One region of the Butyrivibrio sp. AD3002 genome, then DNA from elsewhere that is predicted to be linked to it. Evidence: predicted binding sites of a transcription regulator. Region 1 holds the regulator's gene; each other region holds the start of a gene.
What was found. Region 1 encodes Rex, which represses fermentation and respiration genes when NADH is low (regulators of the CRP and FNR family bind a similar motif). Its sites were predicted from a motif close to ATTGTTAANTANTTAACAAT; they were not measured.

Region 1 (3,285 bases):
CTTCAAAAAGCCATCCTCAGTGATACCCACATTCACTATATGTATCTCACCTGCATGAGCAGCTCCAGGATAAAAAACAAGCCCCATTTTCAAAAAGCCAAAGGTCACTGTCTCATCTGCCCTTATTGCATAGCCATGTACCTGCCCCGTATCCGAATTAATACCTGTTGGTATGTCAGCTGCTATAACATGTGGGAATTTCCCATCATAATCTTCTCTTGAATAATTGATTTCCCATACCGCGGCTGAATAATCCCCCGTAAGGTCCCTTGAGCAGCCTATCCCCAGCATGGCATCAATTATTACGTCACATTTTTTTATTTGAGAGCCAAGTTTGGACTGATCAAAATCCACGACATTAAGGCCATAGGACAATGCTATTTTCAGCTGTGAGCTACATGCGGAAGTCCTTTTTGTATTTGAAGCCTTATCACTTAGACTGTGATTAACAAGAACAAGCGTGACAGGTATTTTATCCTGAAAAAGAAGTCTGGCCGCTGCAATTCCATCACCGCCGTTATTCCCACTTCCCGCAAGAATCAGAACCTTACCGCCCTCCGGAAGAGCTTTTTTTACATATTTGCATATAGAAAGCGCCGCCCTTTCCATAAGAACATCCTGCGGCACTCCGAACTCGGAGATTGTAGCCGCATCACATCGCTTCATCTCGGCAGCGCTTACAACATAATTTGAATTTTTATCAATTATCGGTAAATTTTTCATCTTCTACTATTATCCCATCGCGTTCAGTCATTCCGGGTCTGATTACAGGGTGTCGTTTTTCAGGATCGTACTTTAGATCAAAGAGATCAATAACTTCAGGTCCGAAAATGTTGTGCATATAGGAATATACATTAAAGTTTTCGAGCTCTTTTTCCTGCATTCGGATAATATTCTTTTTCAGCTGTACCCTTACTTTTGATATCCACTCATCAACAGCATCGATTTCGAGGGTATTATCATGCATTCTTTTATAAAAGATATTCATCGTCTCGATCATGAGCTGATAATCGATCTGATAAATCTCTCTGGGAAGTCCGAGCATATCGTCCTCGCACTCCTCTATCTTATCATTGCACTCCTTGATAAGGCGTGTATGATCATCAATTTCGGCCTCAATCTTCTTCCGCCTCTTTGGATTCTTTCCCGCATCATCTCTTAGGACAACAATCTCACCGAGAAGCTTTTTCTTAAGCCTCTTTATGTCCTTAATTTTTTCCCTTGTCTTTTCCTGTATGTTCACAAGCTTATTAAGCTCAGCCTCAAGCTCCTTTATTTTGGGAGTTTTGGGACTAAGAAGGAAAAGCTGTTGCCATTTTTCATCCTTGGAAAGAATCGGAATATCCTTTCCGACAAGAGCATCAGAATAGTCGTTATTAGCCATATCGGCATCCTCCAAGCGGTTTAAATCACTTGTTATTTCCTGGAGTTGTGATTATTTTCATATCTATCAATGCTATATGAAAGTTTCATAAGCGAATCTGACAGATGAACATTTTCGACCTGAACATTCTCAGGAAGATCAAGATCAACATGTGCGAAATTCCATATAGCCTTTATGCCGCATTTTACAAGTTTATCCGCCATAGGAACAGCCTGATCCTTAGGTATTGCAAGGACCGCAATCTCTATCTTATTTTCTTTTACAAACTGTTCAATCTCTTCGACAGGTCTGATCTCAATATCACGTATTTTCTTACCATGAAGCTTAGGATTTAAATCAAAAGCTCCTTTAAATATAAATCCTCTGTTGAAGAAATTGTTATAACCGGAAAGAGCCTGTCCAAGATGACCTGCCCCAATAATGATAAGTGTATGCTCCCTGTCAAGGCCGAGTATCTTACCTATTTCCTCATATAAGTACTCAACATTATAGCCGTAGCCTTGTTGTCCGAAGCCTCCGAAATTATTAAAATCCTGCCTGATCTGTGAAGCAGTAACCTTCATAATATCGCTGAGTTCCTGAGATGAAACTCTATCTATTCCCTGACTTTTCAGTTCACCTAAGTATCTGAAATAGCGGGGCAATCGGCTGATAACAGCCTGAGATATTTCTTTTCTCGCCATACATCCTCCATGACTGACACCGAAAAAATTATGTTATTTATTACTCTGTAAAATTCGGCTAATTTTAATTATACTATCTGTTAAATTTTCGTCAATCTTATAAATTGACTTTACAATAATTTTATTTGTCATTAATACAAATTTGAAAAAATGTTTCAACGTAGATAATATCTGATGAAATTAGTTTTCAGAAATATGCATTTTTATCTTTTCTTTAATACCCAGTTTATGAATTGTTTCGAATTGGAAATTATAATAACCATATCTTCTTATGTAGTTTTTTAGAAGTTGGAGATAAAAATATGGGAATGTCAATTGATGGATTAGGTGCTTACAATATGTACCAGGCAAGGCCTATGAATTATACAGTATCCAATCAGGCTCCTGTATCGGATGTGTATGACAAGCATAAGGCTGTTGGTGATATCGCCACTGTTGCTCCTGTCGTTTATCCTAATGCTCAGGAAGTAAAAGTCGGTGAAGTTGCCAGTACCGATGGCAAGGATGAAGCTCTGAAAGTAAGCCAGCAATATAATCAGATTGCTTCAAAATTCGGTAACACAACGGTAGGTTACGGACGTGATATGTCAGGTTATTCCTACAGTCAACCCGGTAGTTCCTTTGATGCTTTTGCATAAGGGTTTTAAATGAGAAAAGGAAAAAAAGAAGCTCTTCCAAGTTAGTCCTTGAAAGAGCTTCTTTTTTGATTACTCAGATAAGGTTTCCCATTCATCATAGAGTTCCGAAAGGCGTTCTTCGTTTGATGAAAGTTCATCGGATAGCTTTCGAACCTTAGCAAGATCGGTCGCTACATCAGGATCTGAGAGTTCTTCATTTATTTTCTCATTCCTCTCTTCCAACTTAGCTATCTCATCTTCACATTTTTTCAGAGCAGCTTCCTGTTTACGCTTTCTTGCTGCTTCTTCTTTTTGTGCTTTCCAGTCTGCTGCACCTGAACCGGAATCAGCATCGGAAGTACTTCCTTTTGAAGCAAGCTTGCCAAAACCCGAACCTGAAACAGCATCAGCAGAATCCATCTCGATTCCTCTGCCAAAAGAGGAATTATCTCCTTTTTCAGCAATAGCACGAGCTGTCTGTTCCTCACAATGCTCCATATAGTAATCGTAGTTACCAATATAATTAACCAGTGATCCGTGAGTAAGATCAAGTATTCTGGTCGCTGTTTTGTTTATAAAATATCTGTCATGGCTGACATAT
Region 2 (3,285 bases), on a different contig from region 1:
TACATGAGTATTGCCTTACTAAGTGCCCCGTGAGCGCTTATGAGAACAGTACTATCATGAGCGGCAGAATTACTTTCGAAAGCCGAATCGCTGCTATCATCTGTGCCGGAGCTTGCAAGCGGCTCTATAACATTTATCATGAAATCCTTCGCACGAAGGCAGAGCTCACTAAGCAGTTCAGGGGTAGGGGATTTGCTATCACCATCAGATAAGGTCTTGGTGGCAGGAACATTCTCCTGATCTGGCAAGTCCTCAGAGCTTGATGGCTCACTGTTCCTTAGTGCGAGAAGTTCCTTCTCATACAAATCCGGCGCTGTCTTGAAATATCTGAAGGGACAGTGTTCATCCTCTGTCATCTCAAAAACACTTCCGCCATCCATGAAACCAAAATGAAGCTCCTTTAGGCGACCATCAGTAGTAATCTTGAATGGATTATTATTCTTTCCTGAATATAGTTCCTCGAGAACAATTTCCGCCGTCTCATATGATCTGGAAAGAGGACTTGAATATACCTTATCAAAAGAGATTCCGGCTGCTTTTAAGCCTTTTCCTGTCTCTTTCGCCATAAGCTTTCCGAGCTCATCCAACGGGATATCAGTCTGCCCCTGAATGAGCCTCTTATTATTCCATGCAGTTGTTCCGTGTCTTAAAATAAATATTTTCATTTCTCGTTTCCTTTGTTATAGTCATATGAATTCTTATGAATTTTCTTTACTTTCGCTTTACTCGTTTAATTGTTTCCTTCTACCGTATTTTACGGATGATTTCATCTATAGGCAAGAATAGTTTCAATAAAAATCCCACAGCCCAACTATTTTCTGCTATCATAGACAAGTGGGCAATCTGCCCGGACAAAACACATGAGGGGAACTATACAAAAAAGGAGAGAAAGAGTATGAAAAAAGTAGTAGTAAAAGTTTTGTCACTTATGCTTGCGTTCATGATGGTATTTGGCGCAGTAGGAATGACAGCAAGCGCAGCAAACAAGGACAAGGCTGCGAAGAAGCTTTGCAAAGAGATCAACAAGGGTGGAAACAAGTGCAAGGGTATAACCGGTAACCTCAAGGTTACATATAAAAAAGAGGGCAGCAAATACAACTTCACAATTAAGCTGGATATGCCCTTGGATGCATGGATGTTTGATATTTCAGCAAAAATGCAGCCTAAGGAAATAGGACAGGCCAGAGATTCAGTAAAGAAGGTTTCAAAGACATTCAAGAAAAAGGCTAAGAAAGTCGGCATCAAGAAATCAAGCTGCACATACATTGTTTATGCCAACGGAACAAGAATTTGGGAGTTTAAGGACGGTAAAGTCGTTTACGATAGGTATCAATAAGTGTTTATTATTATTTAATAACATAAACACTCATAAAACCTTGATATAATCTGCATTTTTTAGTAGAATCCAAATGTAGTGCGTAGTAAACGATAAAAATTTATCATACTATAGTAAACACTAACAATAAGGAGGTACTTATGATTTACTCAACAGAGGTAAAAAATATGTGTCCCGTAACACAAGGGGTACATCATGGTGCTGCTCCCATTCCTGAAGAAGCAAAATGGGTTCAGTCCAAAGAGATTAAGGACATTTCCGGTTATACACATGGTATTGGCTGGTGTGCTCCTCAGCAGGGTGGCTGTAAGCTTTCCCTTAATGTTAAGGAAGGTGTCATCCAGGAGGCACTTGTAGAGACTATCGGATGTTCCGGTATGACTCACTCAGCAGCTATGGCAGCTGAAATTCTTCCCGGTCTTACAGTTCTTGAAGCGCTCAATACAGACCTTGTATGTGACGCTATCAACACAGCTATGAGAGAGCTGTTCCTTCAGATTGTTTATGGTAGAACACAGTCTGCATTCTCAGAGGATGGACTTCAGATTGGTGCCGGCCTTGAGGATCTTGGTAAGGGATCACGTTCAATGGTAGGTACTACATATGGTACACTTGACAAGGGACCTCGTTATCTTGAGCTTACAGATGGTTACATCACAGACCTTGCTCTTGATGAGAACGACGAGATCATTGGTTACAAGTATGTTAACTTTGGAAAGATGATGGACTTCATCAAGGCTGGTGACGATGCAAACACAGCTATTGAGAAGGCTAAGGGTCAGTATGGTCGTGTAGCAGACGCTGCAAGATTCATCGATCCCAGAAAACAGTGATAAAGGTAAGGAGGAAAAAATAATGGCTTTATTTGAATCATATGAAAGAAGAGAGCCCCAGATCCTGGCTTGCCTTAAGGAGTATGGCATCTCTTCTATTGAAGAATGTAAAGATATTACAATGGCAGCAGGCATTGATGTTTACAGCCTCATCGAAGGCATTCAGCCGATCTGCTTTGAGAACGCTAAGTGGGCTTACACAGTAGGTGCTGCTATCGCAATCAAGAAGAACTGCCGCAAGGCTGCTGATGCTGCTGCAGCAATCGGTATCGGCCTTCAGGCTTTCTGCATCCCCGGCTCTGTTGCTGATCGTCGTAAGGTTGGTCTTGGCCACGGTAACCTTGGTAAGATGCTTCTTGAAGAGGATACAGAGTGCTTCGCATTCCTTGCAGGTCACGAGTCATTCGCAGCTGCTGAGGGTGCTATCGGTATCGCAGAGAAGGCTAACAAGGTTCGTACAAAGCCTCTTCGCGTTATCCTTAACGGTCTTGGAAAAGACGCTGCACAGATCATTTCCCGTATCAACGGCTTTACATATGTAGAGACAAAGTACAACTACTTCACAGGTGAGGTAGAGGAAGTCTTCAGAAAGTGCTATTCAAAGGATGCAAATTCACCTCGTGCAAAGGTTAACTGCTACGGCGCTAACGATGTACAGGAAGGTGTTGCTATCATGTGGAAGGAGAACGTTGACGTATCTATCACAGGTAACTCAACCAATCCTACAAGATTCCAGCATCCCGTTGCAGGTACTTACAAGAAGGAGCGTACTGAGGCTGGTAAGAAGTACTTCTCAGTTGCTTCAGGTGGTGGTACCGGACGTACACTTCATCCCGATAACATGGCAGCAGGTCCTGCTTCCTACGGTATGACAGATACTATGGGTCGTATGCACTCTGACGCTCAGTTTGCAGGTTCTTCTTCCGTTCCCGCACACGTTGAGATGATGGGTCTTATCGGCGCTGGTAACAACCCGATGGTTGGTATGACTGTTTCTACAGCCGTTTCCATCGAGGAAGCTGCAAAGGCTGGAAAATTCTAAGATCCAGGTATTCTAGAATAATTAAAACAAGAATAGAGGCTGTGTGAAGGCATTCCTTTTCACAGCTTCTTTTT
Region 3 (3,285 bases), on a different contig from region 1:
CTGTCGTTTTGAAAAATGAGGAATCCTTATCCATGTCAGATCTGCTGTTTCCTCCTCAATCCTTTTTCTGAAATATATCAGCCTTTCAAGCACTTCCTTACCATTGTCATTAATGTCATTTATACAGGAATCTATCGATGCCATCAGCACATATGAAGGACTGCTCGTCTGATATATTCTTAAAAATCTTCTAAGTTTTTCACGGTCTACTCTGTCACCCTTCACATGAATAAGTGCTGTCTGAGTCATTGCCGCCAATGTCTTGTGAAGGCTATGTATCACTATATCCGCGCCTTCGGTCACGGAGCTTTCTGGCAGCTTTTTATAAAGTCCGAAATGCGCCCCATGAGCTTCATCAACCACCAGGATTGCCCCATTTTTATGTGTAATCTGTGCTATTTTCTTTACATCAGACACCATGCCTTCATAGGTTGGCGAAGTTATAAAAACAGCCTTTATTCCAGGGTTTTTATCAAAAGCATCTTCGATATCCTTCGGGTTAACCAGACCTTCCGGATCCGGTAGGATATATGTGACATCCAGTTCACGAAGGTAGACTGCATGATAAAAGGATTTATGGGCATTCCTTCCTGCTATGATTTTCTCACCCCTGCCTGCAACCGCAGAAATCGCCGCCAATACTCCGCTTGAACTTCCGTTTACAAGAAAATGCGTTTCATCTGCTCCGTATAGAGCGTTAGCACGCTCCTCCGCCCTTAGAATAATTCCGTCTGCATCATGGAGATTGTCGTAGTCATCAATCTCGGTAATATCAATATCCATATATCTTGCCATCTCGCCTGCGCCCGGGTTTCTTTTATGTCCCGGCATGTGAAATGGGTACAAATCACTGTTTTTTAAATTTTCAAGGCAATCTCTTAGACTCTCTTCTTTTTTCATATACACTTCCATCTTCTGTTTAGAAATTCAATGTCTTTGAGAGGTATTTCTCTTACAAATATGATACTTTATCTGTTTTATGTATTCAAACCCGCCTTTTTCTTAGATAATTTCTGAACGTTTTGTTAAATTTATAGCAATTTTATATTATTTTTACCTAAATGTATTGTATAATAAGTTTTGGAGCGTTTATCTGTTCTTTACAAACAGATATCACAATAGAAAAAGAAAAGGAGTTAAAGAAATGGCAGAAATCAATTTAACAAAGTATGGCATTACAGGCACAACTGAGATCGTGCACAACCCTTCTTACGAAACACTTTACGAAGAAGAGAAGAAGGCCGGTCTTGAGGGATTCGAAGTAGGTCAGGATACTGAACTCGGTGCTGTTAATGTTATGACAGGTATCTACACAGGACGTTCTCCTAAAGATAAGTACATCGTTATGGATTCCAACTCAAAGGATACCGTTTGGTGGACATCTGACGAGTATAAGAACGACAACCATCCCATGAGCGAAGAAGTATGGGCTACAGTTAAGGATATCGCTAAGAAAGAGCTTTGCGACAAGAGACTTTTCGTTGTTGATGCATTCTGCGGTGCTAACAAGGATTCCCGTATGGCAGTTCGTTTCATCGTTGAGGTTGCTTGGCAGGCTCACTTCATTAAGAATATGTTCATCGTTCCTACAGATGAAGAGCTTGCTTCTTTCGAGCCTGATTTCGTTGTTTACAACGCATCAAAAGCTAAGGTTGACAACTACAAAGAACTCGGCCTTAACTCCGAGACTTGCGTAGCATTCAATATCACAAGCCGTGAGCAGGTTATCATCAACACATGGTACGGCGGAGAAATGAAGAAGGGTATGTTCTCAATGATGAACTACTACCTTCCTCTTAAGGGCATTGCTTCCATGCACTGCTCAGCTAATACTGATATGGAAGGTAAGAACACTGCTATCTTCTTCGGTCTTTCAGGAACAGGTAAGACAACTCTTTCAACAGATCCTAAGAGACTTCTTATCGGTGATGATGAGCACGGCTGGGACGACAACGGAGTATTCAACTTCGAGGGCGGCTGCTATGCTAAGGTTATCGGTCTTGATAAGGACGCTGAGCCCGACATCTACAACGCAATCAAGAGAGATGCTCTTCTTGAGAACGTAACAGTTGATGCAAATGGTAAGATCGACTTTGATGATAAGAGCGTTACAGAGAACACTCGTGTATCTTATCCTATCAGCCACATCAGCAACATCGCTTCAAAAGTTAACAAGATTTCTGCTGGTCCTGATGCTCAGAACGTTATCTTCCTTTCAGCTGATGCATTTGGAGTACTTCCTCCTGTATCAATCCTTACACCTGAGCAGACTCAGTACTACTTCCTGTCAGGCTTCACAGCTAAGCTTGCTGGTACAGAGCGTGGCATCACAGAGCCCACTCCTACATTCTCAGCTTGCTTCGGTCAGGCATTCCTTGAGCTTCATCCTACAAAGTATGGTGAAGAGCTCGTTAAAAAGATGCAGAAGTCTGGTGCTAAGGCCTACCTTGTTAACACAGGTTGGAACGGCACAGGCAAGCGTATCTCCATTAAGGATACTCGTGGAATCATCGATGCAATCCTTAACGGCGATGTAAACAAGGCTGAGACAAAGAAGATCCCGATCTTCGATTTCGAAGTTCCTACATCACTTCCGGGTGTTGATCCTGCAATTCTTGATCCTCGTGATACATATGCAGATGCTTCTGAATGGGAAGCAAAGGCAAAGGATCTTGCAGAGAGATTCACAAAGAACTTCAAGAAGTATGAAGGCAATGATGCAGGTAAAGCTCTTGTAGCAGCTGGTCCTAAGATTTGATCTTAATCTCAAAATAAAATAATTAAAGCGTCGGCTTGAATGTCGGCGCTTTTTATTTGCTTATTATTGTAAACGATATAATCATTAAAGTTATGAATATGATTTATAGTCTCTCTATATCCTGAGCCGGTAAATCAATGTGTCTGGCTCTTATCTTTGCTTTATGAAGTCCAAAGGTCTCCATAGCTGAACAATACTTATCAGCCATCGTAACAATCCAAGCTTCCCTACACATAGGCGGTATTACCGTTAATGGCCACATATGCTTCTTTATGATGTCCTTTTCACGTTCAGATAATACGAAGTCCCTACTTGCGTTTTTAAGGGCCGTAGAGGGGTGAAAAAAGCCATGAAGCTTAGGATGTACGTTACCCTTATCTTTGCCGTCCTTATGCCAGTCATAAAGGAAATAATCGTGTAACAGAGCTCCCCTTACCAGGTCTCTCTCATTGCACTTCGCATGAATGAATCTATTGATTCTAATTGCCCTCTCAGCAACACTTAGACTGTGATCATAAACAGACATG

Region 2: a site for Rex is predicted at 1,425-1,444, ahead of G596_RS0119455 (iron-sulfur cluster assembly scaffold protein). Genes of this name have one in related genera too.
Region 3: a site for Rex is predicted at 1,022-1,041, ahead of pckA (phosphoenolpyruvate carboxykinase (ATP)). Genes of this name have one in related genera too.

The regions. Positions count from the first base shown of each region.
Region 1 covers NZ_ATVV01000001.1:101,772-105,056, reverse strand. The annotation lists gene G596_RS0100430 (bifunctional ADP-dependent NAD(P)H-hydrate dehydratase/NAD(P)H-hydrate epimerase) at 1-723, opposite strand, end outside; gene G596_RS20365 (hypothetical protein) at 701-1,384, opposite strand; gene G596_RS20360 (redox-sensing transcriptional repressor Rex) at 1,417-2,067, opposite strand; gene G596_RS0100415 (hypothetical protein) at 2,370-2,705, shown strand; gene G596_RS0100410 (ABC-F family ATP-binding cassette domain-containing protein) at 2,775-3,285, opposite strand, start outside.
Region 2 covers NZ_ATVV01000048.1:5,220-8,504, reverse strand. The annotation lists gene G596_RS0119465 (histidine phosphatase family protein) at 1-665, opposite strand, end outside; gene G596_RS0119460 (hypothetical protein) at 896-1,336, shown strand; gene G596_RS0119455 (iron-sulfur cluster assembly scaffold protein) at 1,477-2,169, shown strand; gene G596_RS0119450 (GGGtGRT protein) at 2,192-3,211, shown strand.
Region 3 covers NZ_ATVV01000006.1:1,310-4,594, reverse strand. The annotation lists gene G596_RS21180 (aminotransferase class I/II-fold pyridoxal phosphate-dependent enzyme) at 1-900, opposite strand, end outside; gene pckA (phosphoenolpyruvate carboxykinase (ATP)) at 1,145-2,758, shown strand; gene G596_RS21175 (HD domain-containing protein) at 2,862-3,285, opposite strand, start outside.